2 regions of the Paraburkholderia sp. GAS33 genome follow, and region 1 is predicted to be linked to the other one. Evidence: predicted binding sites of a transcription regulator. Region 1 holds the regulator's gene; the other holds the start of a gene.
The links. Region 1 encodes FliA, which starts transcription of late flagellar genes. Its sites were predicted from a motif close to CTAAAGTTTNNNNNNNNNNNGCCGNTA; they were not measured.
Positions count from the first base shown of each region.

Region 2: a site for FliA is predicted at 1,858-1,884, ahead of fliS (flagellar export chaperone FliS). Genes of this name have one in related genera too.

Region 1 is NZ_JBNDMP010000005.1:15,741-36,150, reverse strand. Features, by position in the region: gene cheW (chemotaxis protein CheW) at 1-135, shown strand, start outside; gene P3T24_RS16685 (methyl-accepting chemotaxis protein) at 179-2,053, shown strand; gene P3T24_RS16680 (CheR family methyltransferase) at 2,255-3,205, shown strand; gene cheD (chemoreceptor glutamine deamidase CheD) at 3,202-3,981, shown strand; gene P3T24_RS16670 (protein-glutamate methylesterase/protein-glutamine glutaminase) at 3,987-5,087, shown strand; gene cheY (chemotaxis response regulator CheY) at 5,201-5,596, shown strand; gene cheZ (protein phosphatase CheZ) at 5,598-6,305, shown strand; gene P3T24_RS16655 (DUF2844 domain-containing protein) at 6,588-7,106, shown strand; gene P3T24_RS16650 (DUF3443 domain-containing protein) at 7,130-8,404, shown strand; gene flhB (flagellar biosynthesis protein FlhB) at 8,657-9,865, shown strand; gene flhA (flagellar biosynthesis protein FlhA) at 9,862-11,964, shown strand; gene flhF (flagellar biosynthesis protein FlhF) at 12,169-14,100, shown strand; gene P3T24_RS16630 (MinD/ParA family ATP-binding protein) at 14,093-14,962, shown strand; gene P3T24_RS16625 (RNA polymerase sigma factor FliA) at 14,991-15,725, shown strand; gene P3T24_RS16620 (flagella synthesis protein FlgN) at 15,977-16,420, opposite strand; gene flgM (flagellar biosynthesis anti-sigma factor FlgM) at 16,495-16,851, opposite strand; gene flgA (flagellar basal body P-ring formation chaperone FlgA) at 17,018-18,583, opposite strand; gene flgB (flagellar basal body rod protein FlgB) at 18,804-19,301, shown strand; gene flgC (flagellar basal body rod protein FlgC) at 19,411-19,836, shown strand; gene P3T24_RS16595 (flagellar hook assembly protein FlgD) at 19,848-20,410, shown strand, end outside.
Region 2 is NZ_JBNDMP010000019.1:86,829-96,211, forward strand. Features, by position in the region: gene P3T24_RS35960 (flagellar hook-length control protein FliK) at 1-930, opposite strand, end outside; gene P3T24_RS35965 (flagellar protein FliT) at 1,012-1,338, opposite strand; gene fliS (flagellar export chaperone FliS) at 1,335-1,769, opposite strand; gene fliE (flagellar hook-basal body complex protein FliE) at 2,029-2,364, opposite strand; gene fliF (flagellar basal-body MS-ring/collar protein FliF) at 2,600-4,393, shown strand; gene fliG (flagellar motor switch protein FliG) at 4,383-5,378, shown strand; gene fliH (flagellar assembly protein FliH) at 5,365-6,051, shown strand; gene fliI (flagellar protein export ATPase FliI) at 6,045-7,685, shown strand; gene fliJ (flagellar export protein FliJ) at 7,688-8,137, shown strand; gene P3T24_RS36005 (flagellar hook-length control protein FliK) at 8,213-9,383, shown strand, end outside.

The sequences.
Region 1 (20,410 bases):
GAATTCGGCGCGACGCTGACCACTGAATACCTGACGGGTCTCGGTACGGTCGACGGCCGCATGCTGATCCTGATGGACATCGAAAAGCTCATGACCAGCCGCGAAATGGCTTTGATCGAAACGATCGGCGGATAACCGCGATCGGCATGCATGTGACGGGACATTAGGGAGCATCAAGATGCTAAGCAGGTGGTCGATTCGAACCTCGTTGACCGTGGTCGGGATCGTTCTGGTGGCGCTCACGCTCGTAGTCGGCGCGCTCGGCCTGACCGCGCTCAGCCGCGCCAGCCAGTCGCTCGACGGCATTGCGCGCGGCGATCTGGTGGCTATTCACGCACTCGACGATGCCTCGTCGTATCTGTTGCGCTCGCGCGTTGCGGTCGACCGGTACAACACGCTCACTGCCGCCGGCAATGCCGACGAAGCGAAAAAGGTACTGGACCGTGGCCAGGAGCTGCTCGGCAAGGGCAATGAGAGCTGGCAGACGTTTCTCGATGCGCCCAAATCCGGCATCGACCAGGCCTTGCTCGACGACCTGCTGGCGCGCCGCGCAACCGTGATGCACGACGGCGTGGAGCCGGAGTTCGCAGCGCTGCACGCAGGCGACCAGGCCGCCTTTCATGCCATTGCCGATACGAAAATCAGCCCGCTCTTTATCGCCTACGACAACTCCGCCTCGGCCGTTGTGAAGGCACTGCAGCAGCGCGCGGCCGATCAGCAGACGGCGGCCCAGTCGAACGTCACGCTGATGACCTCGCTGATCATCGCGGTGGGTGTGTTCGCGCTGGTGCTGGTGGTGGTGATCCGCATCGCGCTGCGCGGCCTGATCGTGCAGCCGCTCATGGAGGCCACCGAGTGTTTCGAACGGATCGCCGCAGGCGACCTGACGCACGCGGTAACGGTGTCCAGCACCAACGAAATCGGACGCCTGTTCCGCGGCATCAAGCAGATGCAGGACAGCCTCTCGACGATGCTCAAAGGCGTGCACGGCAGCACCGAATCGATCGACACCGGTGCGCGCGAAATTGCCATGGGCAACACGGATCTGTCGCAGCGCACCGAGCAGCAGGCCGCTTCGTTGCAGCAGACCGCATCGAGCATGGAGCAACTAACGGGCACCGTGCGGCAGAACGCCGAAAACGCCCGCCAGGCGAGCCAGCTCGCGGTCAACGCGTCGGACATCGCGACGCGTGGCGGCGACGTGGTGGGCCAGGTCGTGCATACGATGCAGGACATCGCCACCAGCTCGAACAAGGTGGTGGACATCATCAGCGTGATCGAAGGGATTGCCTTTCAGACCAACATCCTCGCGCTGAACGCCGCCGTGGAAGCGGCCCGCGCGGGTGAGCAGGGCCGCGGCTTCGCGGTGGTGGCCGGCGAAGTGCGCAACCTCGCGCAGCGCAGCGCCAGCGCCGCCAAGGAAATCAAGGAACTGATCGGCGACTCGGTCGACAAGGTGCAAAGCGGCTCGGCCCTGGTGGGCCGCGCAGGCTCGACGATGGAAGAGATCGTCCAAGCCGTGCGTCGCGTGACCGACATCATGGGCGAGATCAGCGCGGCGTCGGAAGAGCAGTCGACCGGCATCGAACAGGTCAACCGCGCCGTGGTGCAGATGGACGAAGTCACGCAACAGAATGCAGCGCTCGTCGAACAGGCGGCCGCAGCGGCGGCGTCGCTCGAAGAGCAGACGCGGCAATTGCGCAGCGTGGTGGGCGGCTGGCGCGTGGAAGGCGGACAACGCGCCGCCGGCGCTGCTGCGGCACGCAGCAAAGCCGCGCCGCGCGCGGCAGCTCAACCTGTGGCAGCCGCACCGAAGGCGGCCGCAGCGTCAGGTCATGCGCCGGCAGCGGCAGCCAGACACGACGCGAAGCACGATACAAAGCACGACGCGAAGCAGGACATCAAGCACGACGCACCGCGCGCGAGCGCACCGGCACGTACCGAACCCGCGCTCCGGCCGAAGACCTCGGCCAGCGCCGCGGCGCCCGCAGCACGGCCGGCCGCAACAGGCGCATCCGCGGCAGGCCCGGATGCAGATTGGGAAACGTTCTAAGGGAAGATGGTTAGCTATGCAGGCTTTCGGCTCTTCGCCGCAGTACGGGCGATTCATTGAAGCACGCTCGCAAGGCGTGGTTCGAGCCGTCGGTCAGGAAACATTCGCGGGCAGGCGCGACCCCGCGATGCACATCACTCGCCCCGCAGGGAATTCCCCTGAGGCCGCGAGCGACGCTTCGTATCGCAGGCAGGAACTTTGATAATGGTAACGCGCGCACAGCTTCGTCCCGACAAGGTCGAACCGGCAAAAGCCGCTGACCCGGGACGTGATTTCGAATTCACCTCGGCGGATTTCGCTCGCATTCGCGAACTGATCCACCGCGGCGCCGGCATTTCGCTGTCGGACCATAAGCGCGACATGGCGTATAGCCGGCTCGCGCGTCGTTTGCGTGCGCGCGGTCTCGACAGCTTCCGCGAATACCTCGATCTGCTCGAGTCGGAGAACGATCCGGCCGAGTGGGAGGCGTTCACCAATGCGTTGACCACCAACCTGACCGCGTTCTTTCGCGAGGCGCACCATTTCCCGATCCTCGCTGAATTCGTCGCACGCCGTCAGGCACCCGTGTCGGTGTGGTGCTCGGCGGCTTCGACCGGTGAGGAGCCGTATTCGATCGCGATGACGCTGATCGAAGCGCTCGGCGACAGCGCCGCGCGCCAGGCCACGGTGCTCGCCACGGACATCGACACCCAGGTGCTCGCCAAGGGTGAAGCAGGCATGTACCAGTTCGATCAGGTCAAGCACCTCTCGCAGGAACGGCTCAAGCGTTTCTTCCTGAAGGGCACCGGTGCGCACGCGGGCATGGTGAAAGTGCGCCCGGAAGTGCGCGCGATGATCCGTTTCCAGCAGCTGAACCTGACCGACCGCGACTACGGTTTGCGCTCGCAGTTCGATGCGATCTTCTGCCGCAACGTGATGATCTACTTCGACAAGCCGACCCAGTCGCAGGTGCTGTCGCGCTTCGAGCCGCTCATGAAGGGCGGTGGCCTGCTGTTCGCCGGTCACTCGGAGAACTTCACCTACGTGACCCAGGCGTTCCGCCTGCGTGGCCAGACTGTTTACGAACTGACCCGCGACGGTGGCGCAGCGCGCGCCGGTCAACGCGGCCAGACCCAACCGGCTCACTCGTCGACTAGCGGGGTGACTGTATGAGTAGCGCCCTGCCGATCGCCAGCAATCTGTACTTCGACAATCACTTCCAGCGCCCCGGCGTGAAGTTGTTGCCGAACGAGTTCTATACGACCCACGACGACATGGTGCTTGTTACCGTGCTCGGCTCGTGCGTGGCCGCCTGCATCCGCGACCACACGGCAGGCATCGGCGGCATGAATCACTTCATGCTGCCGGACGACGGCGCCGACGTCGGCCAGGCTGCCTCGGATTCGATGCGTTACGGTGCCTATGCGATGGAAGTGCTCATCAACGAGCTGATCAAGGCGGGCGGCCGGCGCGAACGTTTCGAAGCCAAGGTATTCGGCGGCGCCGCGGTGCTGGCCGGCATGACGACGATGAACATCGGCGATCGCAATTCGGAATTCGTGCGCCGCTATCTGGCGCTCGAAAAAATCCGCATCACCGCCGAGGACCTGCAAGGCGGCCATCCGCGCAAGGTCGCCTTCATGCCGCGCACCGGCCAGGTGATGGTGAAAAAACTGCGCCTGCAGCAGGAAGCCGGGGTGGCCGAGCGCGAACAGGCGCTCGCCCGGCAGACCTCCGAGCAGCGCGCCGAGCGTCTCGCAAAGGCTCGCGAACGCGTCGAACTGTTTGCCGCGCCGGCTGGCGGCCGGCCAAAAATCGAGCTGTTTGGTGCAAGGGCCGCTGCTGGTTCAGGGACGGGCGCCCCGGCTGCGAAGCCGCGCATCGAGCTATTTGGCGCGAGCCCGCGTCCGAATAATTCAAACAACGCCAGAACTGCCGAGGAGGCGTGAGAGCTGTGCAAAAGATCAAGGTATTGTGCGTCGACGATTCGGCGCTGATCCGTAGCCTGATGACCGAAATCATCAATGGCCAGCCGGACATGACCGTCGTCGCAACCGCGCCCGACCCGCTGGTCGCGCGCGAACTCATCAAGCAGCACAACCCGGACGTGTTGACGCTCGACGTTGAAATGCCGCGCATGGACGGTCTCGACTTCCTCGAGAAGCTGATGCGTCTGCGGCCGATGCCAGTGGTGATGGTGTCGTCGCTGACCGAGCGCGGCAACGAAATCACGCTGCGCGCGCTGGAACTGGGCGCGGTCGATTTCGTGACCAAGCCGAAGGTCGGGATCCGCGACGGCATGCTCGACTACTCGGAGAAGCTTGCCGACAAGGTCCGCGCCGCTGCGCGCGCCCGCGTACGCCAGGCTGCCCCGGTGCATCACGCCGGCACGGCCGCCGGCCACGCGGCGGGTGCCCAGGCTGCGACGCCGGCGCCGAACTTCAACAACCCGCTGCTGAGTACGGAAAAGCTGATCATCGTCGGCGCCTCGACGGGCGGCACCGAAGCGATCCGCGAAGTGCTCGTGCCGCTGCCGCCAGACGCCCCCGCGGTGCTGATCGCACAGCATATGCCGCCAGGGTTTACAAAATCTTTTGCTCAACGCCTTAATGGCTTGTGCAGAATTACCGTTAAAGAGGCAGAGCACGGCGAACGTGTGCTGCCGGGACACGCGTATATTGCCCCCGGTCACGCTCACCTGTTGCTAGCACGTAGCGGCGCGAACTATATTGCACACCTCTCCGACGACCCGCCGGTAAACCGGCACCGTCCGTCTGTCGACGTGTTGTTCCGCTCCGCTGCGCAGCACGCCGGCAAGAATGCGGTGGGCGTGATTCTCACGGGAATGGGCCGCGACGGTGCGGCTGGACTGCTGGAGATGAAAAAAGCAGGCGCGTATACGCTTGCGCAGGACGAAGCGAGTTGCATTGTGTTCGGCATGCCGCGCGAGGCGATCGCACTCGGCGCTGCCGACGAAATCACCTCGCTGCCCGAGATGAGCCGGCGCGTCATGGCGCGTCTTTCGTCAATGGGTGAACGCGTCCAGCGGGTATGATGCGCGCCGGGTCAGAACGCAGGCGTCTTGCATGGGACCTGAGTCAGCGCTGAAACGCGGACTCCAGTCGACACACTCGCTGCACCATCTGGGATTAGGGAAAGGGAATTGAAATGGATAAGGGAATGAAGATTCTGGTCGTAGATGACTTTCCGACGATGCGCCGGATTGTCCGCAATCTGTTGAAGGAGCTGGGCTATTCGAACGTCGACGAGGCGGAAGATGGCCAGGCGGGTCTCGCGCGTCTGCGTAGCGGCAAGTACGACTTCGTGATCTCCGACTGGAACATGCCGAACCTCGACGGTCTGGCCATGCTCAAGGAAATCCGCGCGGATGCCAGCCTCACGCATTTGCCGGTACTGATGGTGACGGCCGAGTCGAAGAAGGAAAACATCATCGCGGCGGCGCAGGCCGGCGCGAGCGGTTATGTGGTGAAGCCGTTCACAGCGGTAACCCTCGACGAGAAGCTCAACAAGATTCTCGAGAAGATGGCGAAAGCCGGGAGCTGACGTGAACCAGCCGACCAACGCGGCAGCCGTCGAAGCGCAAGACGGCGGCGACCTTGCAAGCGATCGCATCCTTGCCCGCATCGGGCAACTGACGCGCACACTGCGCGACTCGATGCGCGAGCTCGGCATCGACAAGCACGTCGAGCGCGCCGCCGAAGCGGTGCCCGACGCGCGCGACCGTCTGAAGTACATTGCCAACATGACCGAGCAGGCAGCCGAAAAGGTGCTGAGCTCGATCGAGGTCGCCAAGCCGTTGCAGGAGCAGTTGCAGCAGGACGCAGCGGTGCTCGACGCGCGTTGGGAGCAATGGTATGCGGCGCCGATCGAACGCGAGGAAGTGCGCGCGTTGATGAACGACACGCGGACCTTTCTGCGTGGCGTGCCCGAGGTGACGACGGCCACCAACCAGCAGCTGCTCGAGATCATGCTGGCGCAGGACTTCCAGGATCTGACCGGCCAGGTCATCAAGAAGATCACCGAGGTCGTGTATCTGATCGAGCAGCAACTGCTCGGCGTGCTGATCGAGAACATCGCGCTCGAACGGCGCGAGCAGTTCGCGGCAACGGCAGCGGCGCTGGCGGCCGAACCCTCGTCGACCGGCAGCCCGGAGAACCTGCTGAACGGGCCGCAGATCAACCCGGAAGGCAAGGCCGACGTGATGCAGGATCAAGGCGAAGTCGACGATCTGCTGGCGAGCCTTGGCTTCTGACACGGCTTTCGAACAGCTTTCCACATCTGAACCGCGCCGGCTCCCGGCGGTCGAACATGGCACGCGCCCCGCTCCACAGCGTTCGGCGCCGCCGTGTACCGTCCCGCACTCCGGGCGCAGGTTTCTTGCCGGCTAGCCATCGCGCATAGCGGATACCCCGGCCAGGCACCCTGGAGGAAACCTTCCTGCGGAGCAGTGGCCCGGTACCGTATGATCTTGGATAAATGCGAGCGCACGTGCGATGCACGGGCCGTATCGCAGTTGACCGGGAGGAGTGTGGCTATGCTGAGTCGTGTACGCCGCGCCGTCGTCATGACAGCGCTCGGATTGTCCTGCGTGGTGCCCGCCGTTCAGTCCGCTCACGCGGCGCTGGGCGGGAGTCCGATGACGCCGCCCGCCGGCGCGTCCGTCAGTTCCCAGACCGTTTCCCCTGTTGCCGTTCTACACGCCGCATCCGGCGCCGCCTCCGCAGCCAGCAGCAGTTCTTCATACACCGTACGTCAGACGACCTACGGCAGCGGCACAGTCGTGCGCGAGTATCTCGCCGCGGACGGCACCGTCTTCGGCCTCGGCTGGAACGGGCCGCAAATGCCTGATCTGAACAATCTGCTCGGTACTTATTTCCCGCAATACCTGGCCGGTGTCGAGGCCGTGCGCGCGGTGCGCGGCGGCCACGGTCCGGTCGCGGTCGAGCAGAGCGGCCTGGTGGTCCATTCCGGTGGCCATATGGGCGCGTTCTCGGGTGATGCATGGCTGCCGCAGGCGCTGCCTGCCGGCGTCAGCGGTTCCGACATCCACTGACAGTGACGGACGGGAGACGAGACATGCAATTTGCAGCAAAGCTCAGAGGGTGGGCGCAGGTCGCGGTGACGGTCACGTTGGTGTCGCTGGTTGCCGCGTGTGGCGGAGGCGGTGGCAGCAACAACAGTTCCAGTTCGTCGAGTGCGAATAACGGCTCGTTGCCGGCCAGCCCGACCGCACAGCCGGTTGCGGCGACTGCGGCGAACACCGCCGCGATCACGGTGAGCACGGGCGTGGCGAACGTCATCAACATTCCGACGGTGAGCGTCAAGGTTTGCGTGCCCGGGACGAGTACCTGCCAGACCATTAACAACGTGCAGGTGGATACCGGTTCATATGGCCTGCGGATCGCCAGCGGCGTGTTGAGCGTTGCGCTGCCTGACGCTGCTATCCCCAGCGGTGCGTCCGGCACGCTGGCTGAATGCACGAATTTCGCGGATGGCTTTTCGTGGGGCTCGGTACGCACGGCAACCGTAACAATTGGCGGTGAGACCACGACCGCCGGCATTCCGATCCAGGTGCTGGGTGACCTGAACAACAGTGTGCCGACAGGCTGTGCCAACGGCTCCGAAGAGAACACCCCCAGCGCGCTTGGCGCCAATGGCATTCTTGGCATTGGCAACGCACCTTACGATTGCGGCGCGACCTGCGCGAGTTCGACGACCTTTGCCCAGTTCAGCAATTATTACGCGTGTACGACCTCAAGCTCGAGCTGCACGACCGCTCAGGTGCCGAATACCAACCAGGTGGCGAACCCGGTCGCACACTTCCCCACCGACAACAACGGCGTGATTGTCGAGATGGCGCCCGTTTCGAACAACGGAGCCGCGTCGGCCACCGGTACGCTGGTGTTCGGCATCGGCACGCAGTCGAACAACGCGCTCGCGGCGGCGAAGACCTTCACGACCGATGCCTTCGGTGACCTTAACAACAGCACGTTCAACGGCAGCACGTTGTCGGCCTTCTTCGATTCCGGCTCGAACGCTTACTTCTTCACCGACAGCACCCTGGCGTTGTGCGGCAGCAATTTCAGCGGCTTCTACTGCCCTTCGACGGCGCAGACGCGTACGGTCACCGTGGTTGGCCTGAACGGCGTCTCCGCTGCGGCTAACGTCGGGATCCTGAGCGCGTCGACGTTGTTCAGCAACGGCAACAACTACGCCTTCAACGATCTCGCTGGCCAGATCGGCACCTCGGGCAGCTTCGACATCGGCCTGCCGTTCTTCTACGGCCGTTATATGTACTTCGGCATCGACCAGACTGCGAGCGGCGGCCAGGCACCTTACGTCGGCTACTGATCCAGGGTTCACGGCGACCCGTTCCGCCCGTTCCACGCCTCCCGGCCCCGGAACGGGCGACCCTCGGCGGCAGCGCCCCCCGGCTCCTCGCCCGGCCCCTCCCGCTCCCGCCCGTAGCGGCCCCCCGCGCCGCTCCATCTCCCGAAATACCCCCGTTTCCCCGTTCTTATCCGCCGATCATGGCTTGAGTTCTGCAGGAATAATCGCTCTCACTGGAATTGGGCATGGTGCCTCGACCGTCTGGAGAGCTGCGTGGCAGGGGAAAGCGACCTCGAAAAAACAGAAGACGCCACCCCCCGGCGCCTGGAGAAGGCACGGGAGGAAGGGCAGATCGTTCGTTCGCGGGAACTGGTCTCGTTTGCCTTGCTGTCGGCCGGTTTCTATGGCGTCTGGGCGTTGTCGGGGAGCATCGGCGATCATCTCGGATCGATGCTGCGCGGCGCGCTCATGTTCAACCACGACAGCGTCTTCGAAACCCGGCGCATGCTGATCGGCGCAAGTGTCGACGGCATGCAGGCGCTCCGTGCGCTGGTACCGATCCTCGCCCTGACCGGCGGCGCCGCGTTGCTCTCGCCGCTCGCGCTGGGCGGCTGGCACGTCTCCTCAGGGGCGCTCCAACCCAAATTCAGCCGGCTCGATCCGATGGCCGGCCTTGGCCGGATCTTTTCGATCAACGGGCCGATCCAGCTCGGCATGTCGCTCGCCAAGACCATCGTCGTGGGCGGGGTCGGGGGCGTCTCGGTCTGGAACCGCCGCGAGGAGATCCTCGCGCTCGCGACCCAGCCGCTCACCGTGGCGCTCGCCAATGCGGCGCACCTGATCGCCGTGTGCTGCGGCATGACGGTCGCCGGCATGTTCCTTGTGGCAGCGCTCGATGTCCCGTATCAGATCTGGAATTACCACAAGAAACTCCGGATGACGAAGGAAGAAGTGAAACGCGAACACCGCGAAAACGAAGGCGATCCGCAACTTAAGGCCCGCATCCGGGCGCAGCAGCGCGCAGCCGCGCGGCGCCGGATGATGTCCAAGATACCGACGGCGGACGTGGTGGTAACCAACCCGACGCACTTCGCGGTCGCGCTGCAGTACAGCGACGGCGAGATGCGCGCGCCGCGTGTCGTCGCCAAAGGGGTGAACCTCGTCGCCGCGCGGATTCGCCAGCTTGCTGTGGAGAACAACGTGCCGCTGCTCGAAGCCCCGCCACTGGCGCGGGCGCTGTATCACAACGTTGATCTCGACCGCGAAATTCCGGGCCAGTTGTATGGCGCGGTCGCGGAAGTGCTCGCATGGGTCTATCAATTGCGCCGCTTCAAGACCGAAGGCGGCGTGGTGCCGGTTGCCCCGACCGAACTCGAAGTTCCCGCCGATCTGGACCAGGGTCCGGTATCCGACGAAGAGGCGGATCAGGAAGCCGCCGAAGCGCTTAACGAAGACGACAAGGCATCTGGAGCCTCCGCATGAACGCACGCGCCGGTTTCCTGTCCCGACGGCCGGACTCGCTGAGCAACACCAACCTGCGGGCACTCGCAGGCCCGGTGCTGATCTGCATGATCCTCGGCATGATGATCCTGCCGTTGCCGCCGTTCCTGCTGGATCTGCTGTTCACCTTCAACATCGCGCTGTCTGTGATGGTATTGCTGGTGAGCATGTACACGATGAAGCCGCTCGACTTTGCCGCATTCCCGAGCGTGCTGCTGTTCTCGACGCTGCTGCGCCTCTCGCTGAACGTGGCCTCCACCCGGGTCGTGCTGCTCGAAGGCCACACCGGCCCGGCTGCCGCTGGACAGGTGATCGAGTCGTTCGGCCAGTTCCTGGTCGGCGGCAACTTCGCGGTCGGGATCGTGGTGTTCATCATCCTCATGGTGATCAACTTCATGGTGATCACCAAGGGTGCGGGCCGGATCGCCGAAGTGTCCGCGCGCTTCACACTCGATGCGATGCCCGGCAAGCAGATGGCGATCGACGCCGACCTGAACGCCGGCATCATCAACGAAGACGCGGCGCGCCGCCGCCGCCTCGAAGTCGCGCAGGAAGCCGAGTTCTACGGCTCGATGGACGGCGCCAGCAAGTTCGTGCGAGGCGATGCGATCGCCGGCCTGCTGATCATGGTGATCAATATCATCGGCGGCCTGATCGTCGGCGTGGTCCAGCACAACATGGACTTCGCCGCCGCCGCCAAGAACTACACGCTGCTGACCATCGGTGACGGCCTCGTCGCGCAGATTCCGTCGCTGGTGATCTCGACCGCCGCCGGCGTGATCGTGTCGCGCGTGGCCACCAACGAAGACATCGGCACGCAGCTGACCGGGCAGCTGTTTACGAACCCGCGCGTGCTGATCATCACGGGCTGCATTCTGGTGCTGATGGGCTTGATCCCGGGCATGCCGCACTTCGCCTTCCTGCTGCTGGGCGGTGGTTTGATCCAGCTTGGCCGGATGATGAAGAAGCGCGCGACGGAAGCGAAGAGCACCGCGGCACTCGCCACCGTGGCGCCGGCTGCGCTCACGCCGACCGAAAACACCGAAGCAAGCTGGGACGACGTGACGATGATCGACACGCTCGGTCTCGAAGTCGGCTATCGGCTGATTCCGCTCGTCGACAAGAATTCGGACGGCGAACTGCTCAAGCGGATCAAGAGCATCCGCAAGAAGTTCGCGCAGGAAATCGGCTTCCTGCCGCCGGTGATCCACATCCGCGACAACCTGGAACTGCGCCCCAATGGTTACCGGATTGCGCTGAAGGGCGTCGAGGTCGGCGTCGGCGAGGCCTATCCGGGCCAGTGGCTGGCCATCAATCCGGGGCAGGTGAGCGCGGCGCTGCCGGGCACGCCGACTCAGGATCCTGCGTTCGGCCTGCCGGCCATCTGGATCGACACCAATCTGCGCGAGCAGGCCCAGGTGTACGGCTATACCGTGGTGGATTCGAGCACCGTGGTCGCGACGCACCTGAATCACCTCGTGGTCACGCACGCCTCCGAGCTGCTCGGCCGCCGCGAAATCCAGGCGCTGATCGAGCGCATGCAGAAGGACACGCCGTCGCTGGTCGACGATCTGATCCCGAAGGCGCTTTCGCTCACCACGCTGCAGAAGGTGCTGCAGAACCTGCTGGAAGAAGGTGTGCCGATCCGCGACCTGCGCACGATCCTCGAAGCGCTGTCCGAGCACACGCCCAAGGTTACCGACGCGCACGAGCTGACGGCAGCCGTGCGTCTGGCGCTGGGCCGCGCGATCACGCAACAGTGGTTCCCAGGCACCGGCGACATGCAGGTCATGGGCCTCGACTCAAACCTTGAACGGGTACTCTCGCAGGCGCTTTCGACTGGGGCAAACCCTGGTCTCGAACCGGGTCTCGCGCACACGCTGATGACCGAGACGCAACAAGCCATGACGCGCCAGCAGAACCTGGGGCTCGCGCCGGTGCTGCTGGTGCAGCACGCGTTGCGGCCGATGCTGGCGCGCTTCCTGCGCCGCAACCTGCCGCAGCTGAAGGTGCTGTCGTATGCGGAGGTGCCCGACACTCGCAACGTCAAGGTGGTGAATCTGATAGGCGGGAAAGGCTAACCCGCTCACGCTTCAGACCGGCGCTTCAGGCGCCGGTTTTCATTTGGGGACCCTTGCAGCGCGGCCCCGGCGTACTACCCATCACGCGAATTGCCTGCTTTTCCCTGTCTTTATCAAGCGATGGTCTCTCGACATCTTTCGCAATAATCGATCTCAATGGAAAGCGGTATGTCGCCGGTCCGTCAACCTCATCGGGGGTCCAGCTTGAACATTCGTAAATTTGTCGGTGCTACCAGTCGTGACGCGCTACGCCTCGTTCGTGAGGCGTTGGGCCCAGACGCGGTCGTGCTGTCGAACCGCACGATCGAAGACGGCACCGTCGAGATCGTGGCGCTCGCCGATAGCGAGCTCGCGGCAATCGCTCCGAAGGCGCGTAACGGCGCGAATAACGGCAGCAGCGCAAACAGCGCGGCCCCTGCGATGAGCCCGGCAGCACCGGCACCGCGCAGCACGCCGATGATGCAGTCCAATCCGTACGCGAGCGGCATGCCGGACGTGTTTTCGTCGGTGTTCGGCGCAAGCCCGGAAGCCGGCACGGAGAGCATGTCGGCCAGCAACGCGCCGGCACAAGCCGCTGCACCCGCACAGGCAGCCGTAACGGAAGAGCCGGCCACGGCCTCGCCGTACGCTTCGTCGGCTCAGGCCGCACCGCTCGCGCCGCAGGCTCAAGCCGCTCACGCGGCGCAAAGCGCGCCTTCGATGCAAGCCGCACCGCAGGCGCAGATGCCGCAGATGCCGCGCTCGGGCGACGACATCCGCGCCGACGTGCTGAAAGCCGCCGGTGTCCCGGCGCCGCAGTTTATGCCGTTCTCGCCGGCCACGCCGCGCACGATGGCGGAAACGAATCCCTGGCTGATCGACCACGCCCGCAATATCGCCGGCAAGCAGCAAGGTGCCTACAGCGCACGGCCTTCGTCGATGACACCGGCCGCCGCGATGGCCAAGGGCCTCGGCGCACCGGTCGACATCCAGGTCGGCACGCGTCAGCCGTCGAACCTCGCCGACACGCCCGACTGGGCCCGCGAAGCCGCACAACTCGCCGCGCGCCGCGCTAGCAGGAAGCCGAGCCCGGCCACTCCAGCGGACGACGCACGTGCCGCAGCCAGCACCACCGCCAGCGTCACCGAAGCGATCAAGGCTCGCATGGAGCAGGTCGTCAACGAAACGGTGATGAGCGAGCTCTCGTCGATGCGCGGCATGATGGAGGAACACTTCGCCGGTCTCCTGTGGGCCGACCGCCAGCGTCGCAGCCCGACGCGCGCCTCGCTCACCAAGCACCTGTTCGCCGCCGGTTTCTCCGCGCAACTGGTGCAGATGATGGTCGACAACCTGCCGCCCGAGATCGACAACATGGAAGGCGGGATGGACTGGGTGCGCAACGTGCTCGAGTCGAACCTGCCGATCATGGAAAACGAAGACGCGCTGATGGAGCGCGGCGGCGTGTTCGCCCTGATGGGCCCGACGGGTGTCGGCAAGACCACGACCACGGCCAAGCTTGCCGCGCGTTGCGTGATGCGCTTCGGCGCCAGCAAGGTGGCACTCCTGACGACCGACAGCTACCGGATCGGCGGTCACGAACAACTGCGCATTTTCGGCAAGATCCTCGGCGTTTCGGTTCACGCAGTGAAGGACGGCGCCGATCTGCAACTGGCGCTCGCCGAGCTGCGCAACAAGCACATCGTGCTGATCGACACGATCGGCATGAGCCAGCGCGACCGCCTCGTCTCCGACCAGATCGCCATGCTGTGCCGCGCCGGACAACCGGTGCAGCGCCTGCTGCTGCTGAACGCAACGTGCCATGGCGACACGCTCAACGAAGTCGTGCAGGCCTACCAGCGCGGGCCGGATCAACAGCCGCTCGCCGGCTGCATCCTCACCAAGCTCGACGAGGCGACCAACCTGGGCGGCGTACTCGACACGGTGATCCGCTACAAGTTGCCGGTGCATTACGTCTCGACCGGGCAGAAGGTGCCCGAGAACCTGTACGTCGCAACGAAGAAATTCCTGATCAAGAGCGCTTTCTGCATTCCGCGCGACAGTTCGCCGTTCGTGCCGCAGGACGACGATATTCCGGCGTTGCTTTCGGCGCTCTCAGCACGCTCGACGGCCGAACTGCACGAGGTCCGCTTTGGATAAGGTCGTCTCGGATCAGGCAGAAGGACTGCGGCGCCTGCTGGCCCGCAGCGGTTCAAGAGTGCTGGCGGTAACGGGCGGTTCGACCAGCGTTGGATGTACCACGACCGTCGTCAATCTGGCGGCGGCACTCGTGGAGCAGGGCAAGGATGTCCTCGTAATCGACGAGTGCCTTGGCGATTACTCGGTGGGCGCCATGCTCGGCGGCGTACAGGGGGCGGCCAACTTCGCCGCCGTGGTACGCGGCGAGATATCGCTCGACGCCGCCGTAGCGCGTCATGCACTGGGCTTTTCAGTGCTGAGCGCCTCGCGCAGCAATCGCGAAGGCTACACGGCGGCGCAACTGAGTGTGGTGCTGGACGGTCCCGCGGACATCGTGTTGATCGATGCGCAACTCGACCGGCTCGGCCAGCTCTCTGCGCTGGCGATGCAGGCGCACGACCTGTTGATCGTCACGCGCGTCGCTGCGCAGGCGATTACCGATGCGTATGCCTGCATGAAGCGGCTGCATTACGCGCACGGCATCGGGCAGTTCCGGGTGCTGGTGAACCATGTGCATAGCGTCACCGACGCGCACACCGCTTTTGAAAACCTCGCGGGGGTGGCGGGGCGTTATCTGACTGTGTCGCTGGAAGGCGCGGGCTGTATCGCCGCCGACCCGCGCATGGCCCGGGCGCTCGAACTGTCGCGCTGCGTGGTCGACGCGTTTCCGTCGACCCCTGCTGCGCGGGACTATCGGCACCTCGCCGCCGAATTGCAGTACTGGCCAATGCGGCCAGCGATGTCGTCACGTCACCAATGGGTGGCGCCGGCGGCAGTAACAGCGGCGCAACACGCCGACCAACCGTCTGTGCAGCACGCCTGAAGGGCGGGGCGCGGACAAGGGGAGCACGATGTACAACGCTCAGGGAAAGATTTCCCAAGCCGAGGTTCTGACCAAATACGCACCGCTGGTGCGGCGGCTCGGCTTGCAGCTGGTGGCGAAGATGCCGGCGAGTGTCGATCTCGACGATCTGATTCAGGCCGGCATGATCGGCCTGCTCGATGCTGCGAGTCGCTACAAGGAAGACCAGGGCGCGCAGTTCGAAACGTATGCGAGCCAGCGGATCCGCGGCGCGATGCTCGACGAGTTGCGCAGCAACGACTGGCTGCCGCGCAGCCTTCGCCGTACCTCGCGTGAGGTGGAGACGGCTGTGCATCAGGTCGAACAAACACTCGGCCGTTCGGCGAGCGAGACGGAGATTGCCGGTCACCTCAAGATGCCGCTCGACGAGTATCAGGCGATGCTGCAGGACCTGCATGGCAGCCAGCTGATCTACTACGAAGACTTCGATCGCTCCGCCGACGACGAGCCGTTCCTCGACCGCTACTGCGTCGATCATTCGGACCCGCTCTCGGCACTGCTCGACGAAAGCCTGCGCTCGGCGCTGGTCGAAGCGATCGAGCGTCTGCCGGAACGCGAAAAGCTGTTGATGTCGCTCTACTACGAACGCGGCATGAATCTGCGCGAGATCGGTGCGGTGATGGAAGTTAGCGAATCGCGGGTTTGCCAGCTGCATAGCCAGGCGGTTGCACGGCTGCGCACGCGCCTGCGCGAGATGGCCTGGGCCAAGGCTGAAGCGGAGTAACACCACGGCGGCCGGCGGTTCACCGCCGTTACCCGCCGCTCATGATTCAAGCGCAATGAGCGCCGTCCCGATGTAAAGGGACGGCGCTTTTTTTGTGCTGAGAGGAAAGCAGGAAAAGTGCGGCAAGCGCAGGTGGCGGACAGGCGCCAAACGGCAGGCTGCGCCGAGTTGGTCTGAAAACGGTCAGACCGACTCAGCGAGCATTCAGGACAGACTGGATTGGAGTTCGATGAGCGGGGGAGCGTCCGGAATTACAGGCCGCCGAACCCTGGCACTCGTCCATCCGGCCCATACAGCGAGGGCTTTTTCGGACGCACCTGCAGCACCTCGAGGGCGCGCTGGTTGTATTCCATGCGGGTGCGGATCAGCACACCGTTAGTCTTGTTGGAGCGGCGTGCGCGCTCTACCGATTGCTGCAGCAACGACCACTGCTCGGCGAGCTTCGGGTCGCGCCCGGCGGCTAGCTCGATGCCGTTCCAGCCGGCCGGCAGACCCATTTCGGCGAGCTGCGCGTCGCGGATCTTCTCGAGCGAGGCCAGCTTGCCGACCAGTTCGGTTTTCTTTTCGACAACCGGCCGCAACATCTCGGCCGGTTCCACCTGGGTTAGCGCTTTCTGCTCGATAGCCAGAACAGAAGCAAATTCTTCGATGGTCGAGTACTCATCGATCACAGTGGCAAGCAGCGCGTCTTTCATCACAAGTCGCTCTCACGGCGCCCGTACAAAGCGTGCGGGCCGGGTTTCAAGGTGACGCCTCGCGGCGTCCAACCTCAATTGCCGGTCGCCGGGGCTCTCGTTTGCAACAAACTGCGCGTCGTGTCGAGCACGCCGTCAGCAATCTTGCCCGGATCGATCGTCAGCGTGCCGTTCTTGATGGCCTGCTTGATCGATTCGACGTGAGCGGTGTCGATGTCTGCCGAACCCGATGCCGCCAGGCTGCGCAGGCTGGACGACAGGCCCGACAAGCTCACATTCGCGTCGCCACCCGAGCCGGTGGCGGCTTGCGCGGCGGCTGCCGCGCTTTGGGCGGTCGAAGCCGCCGGGGCCGAGCTGTCCTGCTGGGTACGCGTTGCCGCGCTGCCCGTCAGACTGTCCGGCATGCTATTGGTGGTGGAATCGATTTTCACGATTGGCTTCCTGAACTATTTGATTCCTTTAACGGCATTCAAGAAACCAAACTTTAGCTCAATCGATGTATCCGTTTGTAACGGCCCCACCGGCCGCCTTCTTCCCCCAAAACCCTTTGAACGCCACTGTCACGGGCGCCATTTTCAGGTTCAGATCCCCGGGCATCTACATCTGGATCTGAACCGTCGAACTGTCCTTCACGATTCCCATCAGGATCTGCCCGGTTGAGGTTTTCACCCTGACTGGTTGCCCTGGCGTCGCATTGCTGAGCGCGCTGCCTTCCGACGAAATCGAGAAGCCGTCGCCCTGCGCCACCACCCGCACACTCTGTCCGGCCGTCACCTGGGCGGCGCTCTTCAGCATGTCCTGACGCAGCGGAAAGCCCATACTCACGCGCATCAACGTGACCGAACCGACTGCCTGCGACGGCACGGTGACGATCGACGCCGGCAGCATGGTCAGGTCGCCGTCGCGAGGAACCAGATCGGCGTCGGAAATCACCTCGCCAGGCATCATTGCCCGCGCGGCGACGTAGTAAGTCGCATGGATCGAGACTTTCGCCTGCAGCCAGACCGTCCATGGGTGGCCACTCGTGCAGCGCACCGCCACCGTCGTGCGGCCCCACAGTCGCGCGCCGGGCGGCATGAACGCCTGCAGCGTGTCGCAGGCGGCAAGCCCGCGCGGGAAAGCCTGGGCAACGCTCAGTTCCACCTGGCCCGGCAGGCCATTGGCCTGCTGTTTGAGAAAGTCCAGCGCGGCGGCGTGGATCAGCTGGCCGTCTTCCTGACCTTCGGGCACGGGCTGGCTGGCCTGAGCCGGCTGCGATGCCTGAATTGCGGCAGCAGTCTGGAACGGTTGAACCCTGGAGGCGGCCAGCACCGGCTTGGGCGCCGGTTGCGGAGTCTGCGCTCGCTGCAGCGCCTGAACGGCCTGAGCCGCCTGAGCCTGTTGCAGCGCCTGAATTGCCTGCGCGCGCTGCGCGGCTTCCGCCAGCGCCTGCGCCTGATTCTTTACGGGGAGTGTCGTTTGAGCCGGCGCGGCAGCAACGTGAGGCGCCGGATTGCGGCCTGCCGCGCTCGCGCCCAGTTCGGGCGGCTCGCCGCGCGAAGCGAGGCTGTCGATTTCGACGCTGCTCGCAGCGGTCACGGCGGGTGTCACGGCCGGTACGCCGACAGGTGCGGCAGCCGGGGCGGCATTCACGGGCCGCAGTGCGGCGCCGTACGTCGCACGCGCCGGCATCGACGTGACGACCACCGGCACGACCTGGCTCGCGGCGAGCGCGGGATTCATATTGACGCGGGTAAGGCTGGCCGTATTCGCCGGGCTGGCTTGCTGGATGACCGTCGTGTTCGCCGGAACATTTGGCGCGCCGGACGCGGATGCCTCATCGGTACCCGGAATCACAATGGCACCGCTCGCGTTCGACAGCCTGGTAAAGCGATCGGTCGCTTGCGGCGTCGAAGACTGCGCAGGCGGTGCGAGCGTCGCCGCGAGCTGCGGATTGATCGTCCGCGGGCTGGCATTGCTGGAAGTCGCCATCGCGGTCATGCGCGCGAGATCGGCCGGGTTCTGTTCGCCCGGACCGGGAATCACGATCGGGCCGCTGGCCTCCTGGGCCAATGCCGCAGACGCACACCACGCACCCGCCACGGCACACACCAGCCAGGCGGCAGTGTGTCGTGCAACGATGCGGCGCCGCGGCGGCAGCACATCGAGAGTGGATCGGGCCATCGTGCATCTCCAGCGTGAGGCAAGGGTACGAGTTGCATTCTAGTGACGCGGCTCCCGGCGCAAACGTTGAATAGAGGCGACCTTCCCCGGTTATTCAGAAGATTGCCGCTTGCCTGCCCCGCCTAAGATGCATCTCATGCAAAAAGCCCTTTTGGGTCGCCGCAGATGTTGTGCTCCCTGATCGAGCGCCAGACGCGGGAACGTTATCCGGAGATTTTTCATGCTAGATAAACTCGATGCCGAATTCGCCTTTGGCCGTCAGGCGCTCGATGTCCGCTCTTACCGGCAGGAACTGCTGTCGTCGAACATTGCGAACGCCGACACGCCGAACTACAAGGCGCGTGACGTCGATTTCTCGTCGACGCTCGCGGGCGCTCTGAGAAAGACGGACGGCAGCAGCACCGGCACCGGCGCATCGAACAACTCGACGCTGGCGATGGCGCAACCTGCCGGCGTGACGAGCGGCATGACGATGGCCTCGACCGAACCGGGCCACATGGCCGGCAAGGCCAGCCTGATTGCGACCGGCGGTCCGAGCGACGACTACGGCCAGTTGCAGTACCGCATTCCGACTCAACCCTCGCTCGACGGCAACACGGTGGACCTCGACGCGGAACGCGTGCAGTTCGCCGATAACTCGCTGCACTTCGAGTCGGCCATGACGGAAGTTTCGAATCAGATCAAATCGATGCTGTCGGTGATCACGTCGGGCTCCTGATCGAGTCCAGACGCGACGACCGGCGCACATGCTGGATGTAACCGCTAAAAACCACGCCCACGGGAAACAATCAAGCCGGAACCTGCCGGCAGGAGAGGTCGGAGAAGCTATGCCATCCCTGATGAATATTTTCAATGTCGCCGGTTCGGCCATGTCGGCCGAATCGCAGCGGCTCAACGTGACGGCGTCGAACCTGGCGAACGCCGACAGCACGACGGGTCCTGACGGCCAGCCGTACAAGGCCAAGCAGGTCGTGTTCGCGGTCAATCCGATCGGCGGCGCGCGCACCGCATCCGGCCAGCAGGTGGGCGGTGTGCAGGTGACCGGCGTGGTCGACGATCCGACGCCGATGAAGCAGACCTACGACCCGGGCAACCCCGCGGCCGACGCGAACGGCTACGTCACGATGCCGAACGTCGATCCGGTGGAAGAAATGGTCAACATGATCTCGGCGTCGCGCGCTTACCAGGCGAACGTCGAAACCTTGAACACAGCGAAGCAGTTGATGCTGAAAACACTCACGATCGGAACCTGAGGAGCGCCTCCTTGACTACTTCAACCACCATCGGCGGCAGCGGGACCCAGGTCTCGCAGACGCTGCTCGATACCATGAACGGCACGGGCTCGGCGAGCAGTGCGTCGAGCAGCAGCTCGAGCAGCTCGGCGACCTCGGGTGCGAATCTGCAAAGCACCTTCCTGCAACTGCTGATTACGCAGATGCAGAACCAGGATCCGACCAATCCGATGGACAGCTCGCAGATGACCTCGCAGCTCGCGCAGATCGACACCGTGACGGGCATCAGCCAGTTGAACACGTCGCTCAGCTCGCTGGCGACGCAGCTCAACGCAGGCCAGACCTCGCAGGCCGCACTGCTGATCGGTTCCAGCGTGCTGGCCCCAGGCAATTCCATTTCGGTGACCTCCGGCAAGGCGACCGAATTCGGTGTGCAGCTGGCCTCGGCGGCGTCCGACATGAAGGTCAACGTCGTGAACTCGGCAGGCCAGATCGTCAACACGCTCGATCTGGGCGCGCAACCGGCCGGTACTGTGCCGGTGACGTGGACCCCGGTCGATTCGACGGGTGCCGCACTGCCGACGGGCACCTACAC
Region 2 (9,383 bases), on a different contig from region 1:
GTCGCCCAGCTGGGACGCGGCGGCATGCAGCGCAGCGTGCACCGGTTGACCGGCCAGGTCGGAAAGCGAGTTCGCCAGCACTTCCCCGGCGGCGAAACGCGCGGCCTGTGGCGACTGGATCGACGCCGCGCGCGTGGCAGCACTCGCCTCGGGGCCGTCATTGCCGCTCTGGGTTGTCTGCGTCGAACCGGAGCGGGTCTGCTGCGCCGCGCTCGAGCCCGGCGGCGCGCTTGCGTCGAGATCGGACGCCCAGTCGAGCGGTAATTGCGCGGCGCTATCGAGAAGACGGTTTTGCGGTTCGCTGGCGAGGTCGGCGGGCGAGAGCTGACCCGCCAGCCATTGCGCGAGGTGCGCCTCGTAAAAGAGGCCGCTACCGGCGACGGTCTGTTCGAGCGCCGCCGCGAGCGCTGCCACCGGGAGGTCCCCTGGGGCAACGCTAGTGGCGGCCGTCGTCGCCGAAGCGCTTGCCGGATTGGCGGTGCTGGTGGTGTTGGAGGTCGTGGCGGTGCTTGCCGCATTCGCTGCGTTTGCCGCACTGGCCGGGTCGGCCACGCCGGCATCGGCCAATACAGTAGCAACAACCGCATCCGCCGTCTGCGCGTCGAGTATTTCGAAGAGCGGCAGTTCGGTTATCTCGGGATCGAGCGCAGGAGCCGCAGGCCAGATCGGCAACTGGCCGAGAATCGCCGGGGTGGCTTCACCACCGGACAGGGCAATCGCGTTGAGAGTCAAAGCCACCGCGGACAGGACAGTCTGCGCAGAGGCAGGCGGCGGCGCCGGCACCTCGGGCGTACCCGGCGTCACCGGCGTATCCGTGCTCAGCGCAGACGCACCCGTTTGCGCTGCATTTGGCGCGCCGGGTGCGATATTGAGCAGACTGTCGACCCGGCTCGCGAGCAGCGAAGCGATGGCCGTGTCGATTCCGTTCATGCCGGTTCCTTTGGAGTACCTACTGGCTGCGCGCGGCTAACGCAGTCAATTTCGCAATCAATCTATCGCAGTCAAAAAAGTTCAGCGTGCGCCGTACAACTCCTTGAGCACGCGGGCCGGACGGCCGGCAAACAGCGCCGACAGCGTCGCCATGCGGGGATTCGCGAGATCCCGGATAGCGGCGTCGTCCGCGAGAATCTGGCGGATCAGGTCGTATTTACGTGCGCGTTCCACTTCGTCGAGCTTCACCCCGGTTTCCGCGTCCTTCAACGCGTCGACCATATGCCGGTACTCTTCCTGCAACGGCATCAGATCGGTCCAAAGGGCGCGGCGCGCTGCGGTCAGCATGCGTGCGGAGATCGCTGCGATGGCCTCGTAGCGGGCAAAATATTCTGTGTTCGAAGTCATCTCATGCTTTCCGCGGTTGGCTGTGTCGCCATCCGCGCGATCTCCGGGGCAATCCCCATCCAGGCTTCTTCGAGCGTGGCCAGCAAGCCGTCGACTTCGACCAGCATCGCCTCGCTCTTCTTCAAGTTAGCTTCGAACAACCGCCGTGCCATATAGCTGTACAGCGCGTGCAGGCGTTGCGCGATCTCACCACCCGCTTCGACGTTAAGCGACTGCTGCAATCCGCCCTCGATAATCCGGATCGCCTTGCTGATCGCCACTCCCCGCTCCGCGATGTTTCCTTGCTGCAGATGCATACGCGCCTGAGAGATTGCCCGCCGGGCCCCCTGGTACAGCAGTACGATCAGACGGTGCGGGCTTGAACCCATCACTCCTGTCTCGACGCCGACACGTGCGTATGCGTTGGCTCCAGCGTGTCCTGGGGAAAACATCGGCGCTCCTCCTTTGCTACGGAAACGGAAAGTATCAGACGGCTGCATGGGGCACTTCGCCACTTGCGGATTGATGCCTGTACCTGGTTATCGGATCGGCAACCGAAAAGCTTTAGGACGCGGTAAGGAGGTTTAAGGCGAATGGCTGCAAGCTTGGGCAGGCACAGACGTAGCCGCGCGGCGCCGCCAGCCACGTCCACGAACTTCCGCTCGCGGACCGGGTTGCGGTGCAGCGTTTGCCAGACCAGCCGCTACGCTGTCAAACCGACATCTGCATGATGTCGTTGTAGGCGGACACCAGCTTGTTGCGCACCTGCAGGCCGAATTGCAGGCCCAGATTGGCCTTCTGCCCGTCGATCATCACATCGTTCAGCGATACATTGGGTGCGCCGACTTCGAACGCCTTCGCCTCGCCGGCCGCGGTTTTCTGATCGTCGCTGATCTTGTCGATCGACGCCTTGAGCGCCGACGCAAAACCGCCCGAGCTTGCCGCAGCGGGTTGATTCGCCACCGCCTCGGTGCCGCCGGCGGCCTGTGCGGCCATGGCCTGCATTTGCTGCAGCGCCGACGAGAGCGCGTTCACGGACATTGTCATGTTCTCTCCTGAGGAAGGTCGAACGGCATAGCAAATCCTACCGATCTGAGCGAGAGAATATCAGCGGGCCTGGTTCGAAAGCCTCGAAACTGGGGGGGAAACCCTGCTCTATTCGAGCAATCGGGTTCGCCGCGCCTGCGCATAATTCCAATCGTGAAAGTCTCTGTCCGTGCCCCTGCCGACCCCGGCGTGGCAGCGGCGGCAGGACCCAGGCATCCCCGGAGATACCCGACGCATGGATTCGTCAGCCAACTCGTTGATTAACCCCGACGCCCGTATGGGCCTCGCCGGCGCGCAACCGCCAGGCGGCGCCGCACCCGGCGCCAGCCAGCCCGGCGGCGCTGCGGACCTGGGCGGTGGGGGCCTCGGCGGTAACTTTAGCCAGCGCCTGTCCGGCCTGACGCAGATGCGCGGCAATCCGCGTGCACCGCTGATCTTCGCGGTCGCCGTGCTGGTTGCCGTCGTGGTCGGTCTGTGGCTCTGGTCGCGCGCGCCTGACTATAAGGTGCTGTATAGCAACCTGTCGGATCAGGACGGTGGCTCGATCATCACCGCGCTGCAGGCCGCCAACATCCCCTACAAGTTCTCCGACGGCGGTGGCGCGATTCTCGTGCCGTCCGACCAGGTGCATGAAATGCGTCTGCGTCTCGCCTCCCAGGGCCTGCCGAAGAGCGGCTCGGTCGGTTTCGAACTGATGGACAACGAGAAGTTCGGCATCAGCCAGTTCGCCGAGCAGGTCAACTACCAACGCGCGCTGGAAGGTGAACTCGAACGCACAATCGAATCGGTTTCGAGCGTGAAAACGGCCCGCGTCCATCTGGCTATTCCGAAGCCTTCCGTATTCGTACGCGACAAGGAAGCACCCTCGGCCGCGGTGCTGGTGAATCTGTATCCGGGCCGTATGCTCGACGAAGGCCAGGTCAACGCGATCACCCATATGGTGGCTTCGGCGGTGCCCGAAATGCCGCCGCGCGGCGTGACGATCGTCGACCAGGACGGCAACCTGCTGACCCAGCCGCCTTCCGGCGCAGGTCTGGACGCCACCCAGCTCAAATATGTGCAGCAGATCGAACACAACACGCAGCAGCGCATTGACGCGATCCTGGCTCCGTTGTTCGGCGCCGGCAATGCGCACTCGCAGGTGAGCGCCGACGTCAATTTCTCGCAGGTCGAGCAGACCTCGGAAAACTACGGTCCGAACGCCAATCCGCAGCAGGCCGCGATTCGCAGCCAGCAGACCAGTACCGACACGGAAATGTCGCAAGGCGGCGCCTCCGGTGTGCCGGGCGCCTTGTCGAACCAGCCGCCGCAGCCGGCCTCCGCGCCAATCAACGCGCCGAATGGCGCGAGCGGTGTGACCACGACGCCGGTCAGCGACCGCAAGGATGCGACCACCAACTACGAACTCGACAAGACCGTGCGCCACGTCCAGCAGGCGATGGGCAACATCAAGCGGCTGTCGGTGGCGGTGGTGGTGAACTACCTGCCGGTGGTGGATGCGAAGGGCCACTCGACCATGCAGCCGCTCACCGCCGACAAGCTCGCCCAGGTCAACCAGCTGGTGAAAGATGCGATGGGCTTCGACGCCCAGCGCGGCGACTCGGTGAACGTGGTCAACAGCGCCTTCGAGACCGAGGTCGACCCGAACGCCAATCTGCCGTGGTGGCGCACGCCGGACATGATCGCGCTGGCCAAGCAGCTCGCGACGTACCTGGGCATCGGCGCTGTCGCCCTGTTCCTCTACTTCGTGATGGTCAAGCCGGCCCTGCGCCGCGCCTTCCCGCCGCCCACGCCGGTTACCGCCGCCTCACTGCCCTCGCCGGACGAGCCGATGCTGCTCGACGGCCTGCCGGCTAGCGAGCGCAGCGGCAGCAAGGCGAGCGACGACGACGGCGAATCCGACCTGATGTCGCTCGAGAGCGATAAACACAAATTCGAGCGGAACCTGGAATACGCCCGCAACATTGCGCGCCAGGATCCGAAGATCGTTGCAACCGTCGTTAAGAGCTGGGTGTCCGATGAGCGCTGAAGGCGTAGTGAAAAGCGCGCTCCTCCTGATGTCGATCGGTGAGGAAGAAGCGGCGCAGGTATTCAAGTTTCTGGGGCCGCGCGAGGTCCAGAAGATCGGTGTCGCCATGGCGGCGCTGAAGAACGTGACGCGCGAACAGGTCGACGAAGTGCTGCACGAGTTCGTCCGCGAGGCCGAGCAGCACACCGCACTGTCGCTCGATTCGAGCGACTACATCCGCTCGGTGCTGACCAAGGCGCTCGGCGACGACAAGGCCGGCGCGATCATCGACCGGATCCTGCAGGGCAGCGATACGAGCGGTATCGAAGGCCTCAAGTGGATGGATTCGTCGGCCGTGGCCGAGCTGATCAAGAACGAGCACCCGCAGATCATCGCGACCATCCTCGTCCACCTCGACCGCGATCAGGCTTCCGAAATCGTCGCCTGCTTCAGCGAACGTCTGCGTAACGACGTGCTGCTGCGGATCGCCACGCTCGACGGCATCCAGCCGGCCGCGCTGCGCGAACTGGACGATGTGCTGACGGGCCTGCTGTCCGGCAGCGACAACCTCAAGCGCAGCCCGATGGGCGGCATTCGCACCGCCGCGGAAATTCTCAACTTCATGTCGAGCAACCACGAAGAAGGCGTGCTCGAAAACGTCCGCCAGTACGACGCGGAACTCGCGCAGAAGATCGTCGATCAGATGTTCGTGTTCGAGAACCTGCTCGACCTGGAAGACCGCGCGATCCAGTTGCTGCTGAAGGAAGTCGAGTCGGAAGCACTGATTATTTCGTTGAAGGGCGCGCCACCTGCGCTGCGCCAGAAGTTCCTCTCGAACATGTCGCAGCGTGCGGCCGAACTGCTCGCCGAAGACCTCGACGCCCGCGGTCCGGTTCGCGTCTCCGAAGTGGAGACGCAGCAACGCCGCATTTTGCAGATCGTGCGCAACCTGGCAGAAAGTGGTCAGATCGCGATAGGCGGCAAGGCGGAAGATGCATATGTCTGATCAGGATCCCGCGCGCAAAGGCAGCCTCTCGGCCTACCAGCGCTGGGAGATGGCCTCGTTCGACCCGGTGCCGCCGGCGCCGCCCGAGGAGCCGGCCGACGACAGCGGCGCCTTCGAAGCGGAGCTGCAGCGCCTGCGCGACGCCGCGCATGCCCAGGGCCTCGCCTCCGGTCACGTGGCCGGGCAGGCGCTCGGTTACCAGGCAGGCTACGATCAGGGTCACGCGCAAGGCTTCACGCAGGGGCAAACCGAAGCGCGCGAAGAAGCCGCGCGCCTTGCCGCCCTGGCGGAAAGCTTCAAGGTCGCACTGGACGGCGCGCAACACGAAATTTCGGAGAACCTGGTGGCGCTCGCGCTGGACATCGCGCAGCAGGTGGTACGCCAGCATGTGCAGCATGATCCGGCCGCACTGATTGCCGTAGCCCGCGAAGTCATCGCAGCGGAGCCGGCCTTGACCGGCGCGCCGCACCTGGTAGTGAGCCCGGCGGACCTGCCGGTGGTCGAAGCGTATCTGATGGAAGAATTACAGGCGCGCGGCTGGTCCGTGCGAACCGATCCGGCCGTGGAACGCGGCGGTTGCCGCGCCCACGCCAGCACCGGCGAAGTGGATGCCGGTATCGACACACGCTGGGAGCGGGTTGCTGCCGCTCTCGGCAAGGCAAGCACATGGTAAAGCCGACCATCGAGGAAATCCGCGCCAGCGATCTGACGCCGCTCGAACAGGAGTTGGCGCTAGCCTCGTTCGGCATGCACGCGCTGCCACCCGAGCCGATGGAGTTGCCGAGTGCGCAGCCCGCGCCGCGGACGGCCGCCCCGCACGATCCTCGCCATGGTCATTCGGCCAGCGCGTTCGCCGCCGCGAGCCGCGATGCCGCGCCGTCTTCAGCGAAAGCCGCGGCTCGCCCGGCACCGAACCCGGCGCTCGCCAACAACCCGCACATGAACGCCTGGCGTGACCATCTCGATGGACTGCGCGCCCGTAACGCGATTGCGCGGCCAATGCGCGCCTGCGGACGCCTGACACGGGCCGCGGGCCTCGTGCTCGAAGCGGTCGGGCTGCGCCTGTCGGTCGGCGCCGAAGTGATGATCGAACTGCCGCTGGGCAGCTCGCGGCCGATGGCGGAAGCCGAAGTCGTGGGCTTCGCCGGCGACAAGCTGTTCCTGATGCCGACCACCGAAGTGATCGGCCTCCTGCCCGGCGCACGCGTCTATCCGCTGGAAAGCGCACCGATCGCCGATCCGATGGCGGGCGCGAAGCGTCTGCCGGTGGGCTGGGAACTGCTCGGCCGCGTGCTCGATGCCTCCGGCCGGCCGCTCGACGGACTCGGTCCGCTCGGCACGAAAATGGACGCCCCGCTCTCCGCCCCGACCATCAATCCGCTTAACCGCGAGCCGATTCACAAGGTGCTCGACGTCGGCGTGCGCGCAATCAACGCGCTGCTGACGGTGGGCCGCGGCCAGCGCATGGGCCTGTTCGCCGGGTCCGGTGTCGGTAAATCGGTGCTGCTCGGCACGATGGCGCGCTACACCAGCGCCGAGGTAATCGTGATCGGCCTGATCGGCGAACGCGGCCGCGAAGTGAAGGAATTCATCGAACAGATTCTCGGTGAGGATGGCCTCGCGCGCTCGGTGGTGGTGGCCGCGCCAGCGGACGTCTCGCCGCTTCTGCGGATGCAGGCCGCTGCCTACTCGACCTCGCTCGCCGAATACTTCCGCGATCAGGGCAAGCACGTGCTGCTGCTGATGGACTCGCTGACCCGCTACGCAATGGCCCAGCGCGAGATCGCCCTGGCGGTCGGCGAACCGCCGGCCACCAAGGGCTATCCGCCGTCCGTGTTCGCCAAGCTGCCGGCGCTCGTCGAGCGCACCGGCAATGGCCCGGCAGGCGGCGGATCGATTACGGCGTTCTACACGGTGCTGACCGAAGGCGACGACCAGCAGGACCCGATCGCCGACTCGGCGCGCGCGATTCTGGACGGCCACATCGTGCTGTCGCGTTCGCTGGCCGAAGCCGGGCACTATCCAGCAATCGACATCGAAGCCTCGATCAGCCGCGCGATGACTGCGCTGATCGACGAGCCGCACCTGGAGAAGACGCGGCTCTTCAAACAGATGCTGTCGCGTTACCAGCGTAACCGCGACCTGATCAATGTGGGCGCCTATTCGACGGGGCGCGACCAGTTACTCGATCGCGCGATCGCACTGTATCCGCGCATTGAAGCGTTTTTGCAACAAGGTTTCCGCGAATGTGCGGAATTTGACGCGAGTCTGAAGAGACTCGATGCGCTGTTTGCCCAAGGAGGCTGACGATGGCGAAACACTTTCCGATCAAGACGCTTATTGGCCTCGCCCAGGACGATGTGGACGCCGCCGCGCAGCGCCTTGGCCGAGCCCAACGTGAGGCAAGTGAAGTGCAGGCGCAGCTCGACGCCCTGGTGCGCTACCGCGACGAATACCACTCCCGCTTCACGACGACCGCCCAAAGCGGGATGCCGGCCGGCAACATGCGCAACTTCCAGGCTTTCATCGATACGCTCGACGCCGCCATCGAACAGCAGCGCAAGCTGCTGAACGCAGCGAACGCGCGCGTCGAAGCGGCGAAGCCGGAGTGGCAGCGTCACAAACAGAAGCTAGGCTCTTACGAAGTACTGCAGGCACGCGGCGAAGCAGCGGAAGCGCAGCAAACGGCGCGCCGTGAACAACGCGATGCAGACGAACACGCCGCGCGCATTCTCAGGATGCGCGCCGAGGGTGCATAACCCGCAAGCGAGCACGACAGCTCGACCGGGAGCAGCCGGAACTTGACCGGATTTACCGGATAGACAGGATCGACCATGTCGCCACTTTCATATATCAGTTCGCTATTCGGCTCGTCGAACAGCACGCCGGGCAGTTCGCCGTCGGACTCTGCGAGCGCGCAACTGTTCTCGCAGACCCTGCAACAGAGCATGGAGGCGCAGACCGAAGCCGCGCAGAACGCAAGCGACGCGCAGAACCAGCCGACGCCGACACCCCCGACACCCTATTCACCGCCGACGCCGTCGGACCCGTCGTATTCCGCGAGCACGCAGAGCGCCTCGCAGTCGGACGCTCAGGCACCGGACAGCGCGGATGACAGCAGCGACAGCACGAGCGACGCAAGCAACACCAGCAATAGTTCGAGCAGCGCCAGCAGCACCGCTAGCGCCGACGGTTCGAGCAGCACAAGCGGCGCCAGCGGTACAAGCGGCAGTTCCAGTACCAGCAATGCCAACGGTGCGAACGGTGCCAACAGCAGCGGCACGAACTCGGCGAGCTCCTCGAGCAACACGCAGCAGGCGAGCGGCAACGGCAACGCGAAGGGCACGACGGCACAGCAGGACAGCGACGGATCGAACGATGCCGCGAGCACGACGACAGCGTCGTCGGTACTGGCGCAGTTGCAGGCACAGCTTCAGGCCAGCGCCAACGCGAGCGCCGGCGGCACGAACACACAGACAACCGACGACGCCGGCACGACGTTGACGGACGGCACGACCGCGCAGGGCGCGAAAGACAGCGACAAGGCGGACGGCACGCACCACGGCAAGCGCCTGGCCTCGGCAGACGGAAAGACGGCCAACGACGCGCTGCAGGCGGCGCTGGCGGCACTCAACGGCACGCAGGGTGCAGCGCCGGCCCAGGCCACGAACGCCGGCAATGCGGCGACGGGCGCAGCGGGATCGAACGACGACACCGACCTGTCGGTGAGCGCCTCGAAGAGCGACAAGAATTCGGCAAGCAACACGCTTCTGGGCGATGCGAAGCTCAAGCAGGGCGACAAGACCGATCCGACTGCGGTCACGACGACGAGCCCGACGGACACAGCGGGCAGGGATGCAGCCGATGCGCTGGCATTGACGGGCATGGCGAACACACAGGACAGCCTGTCGAGTTTGAAGGGCACAGCGGACGCAGCGAACGCGGCGCTGGCCGCGAGCCAGGCTGCGGCGAGCGCATCGACGGCAACGACGGCCACCCAGGGCA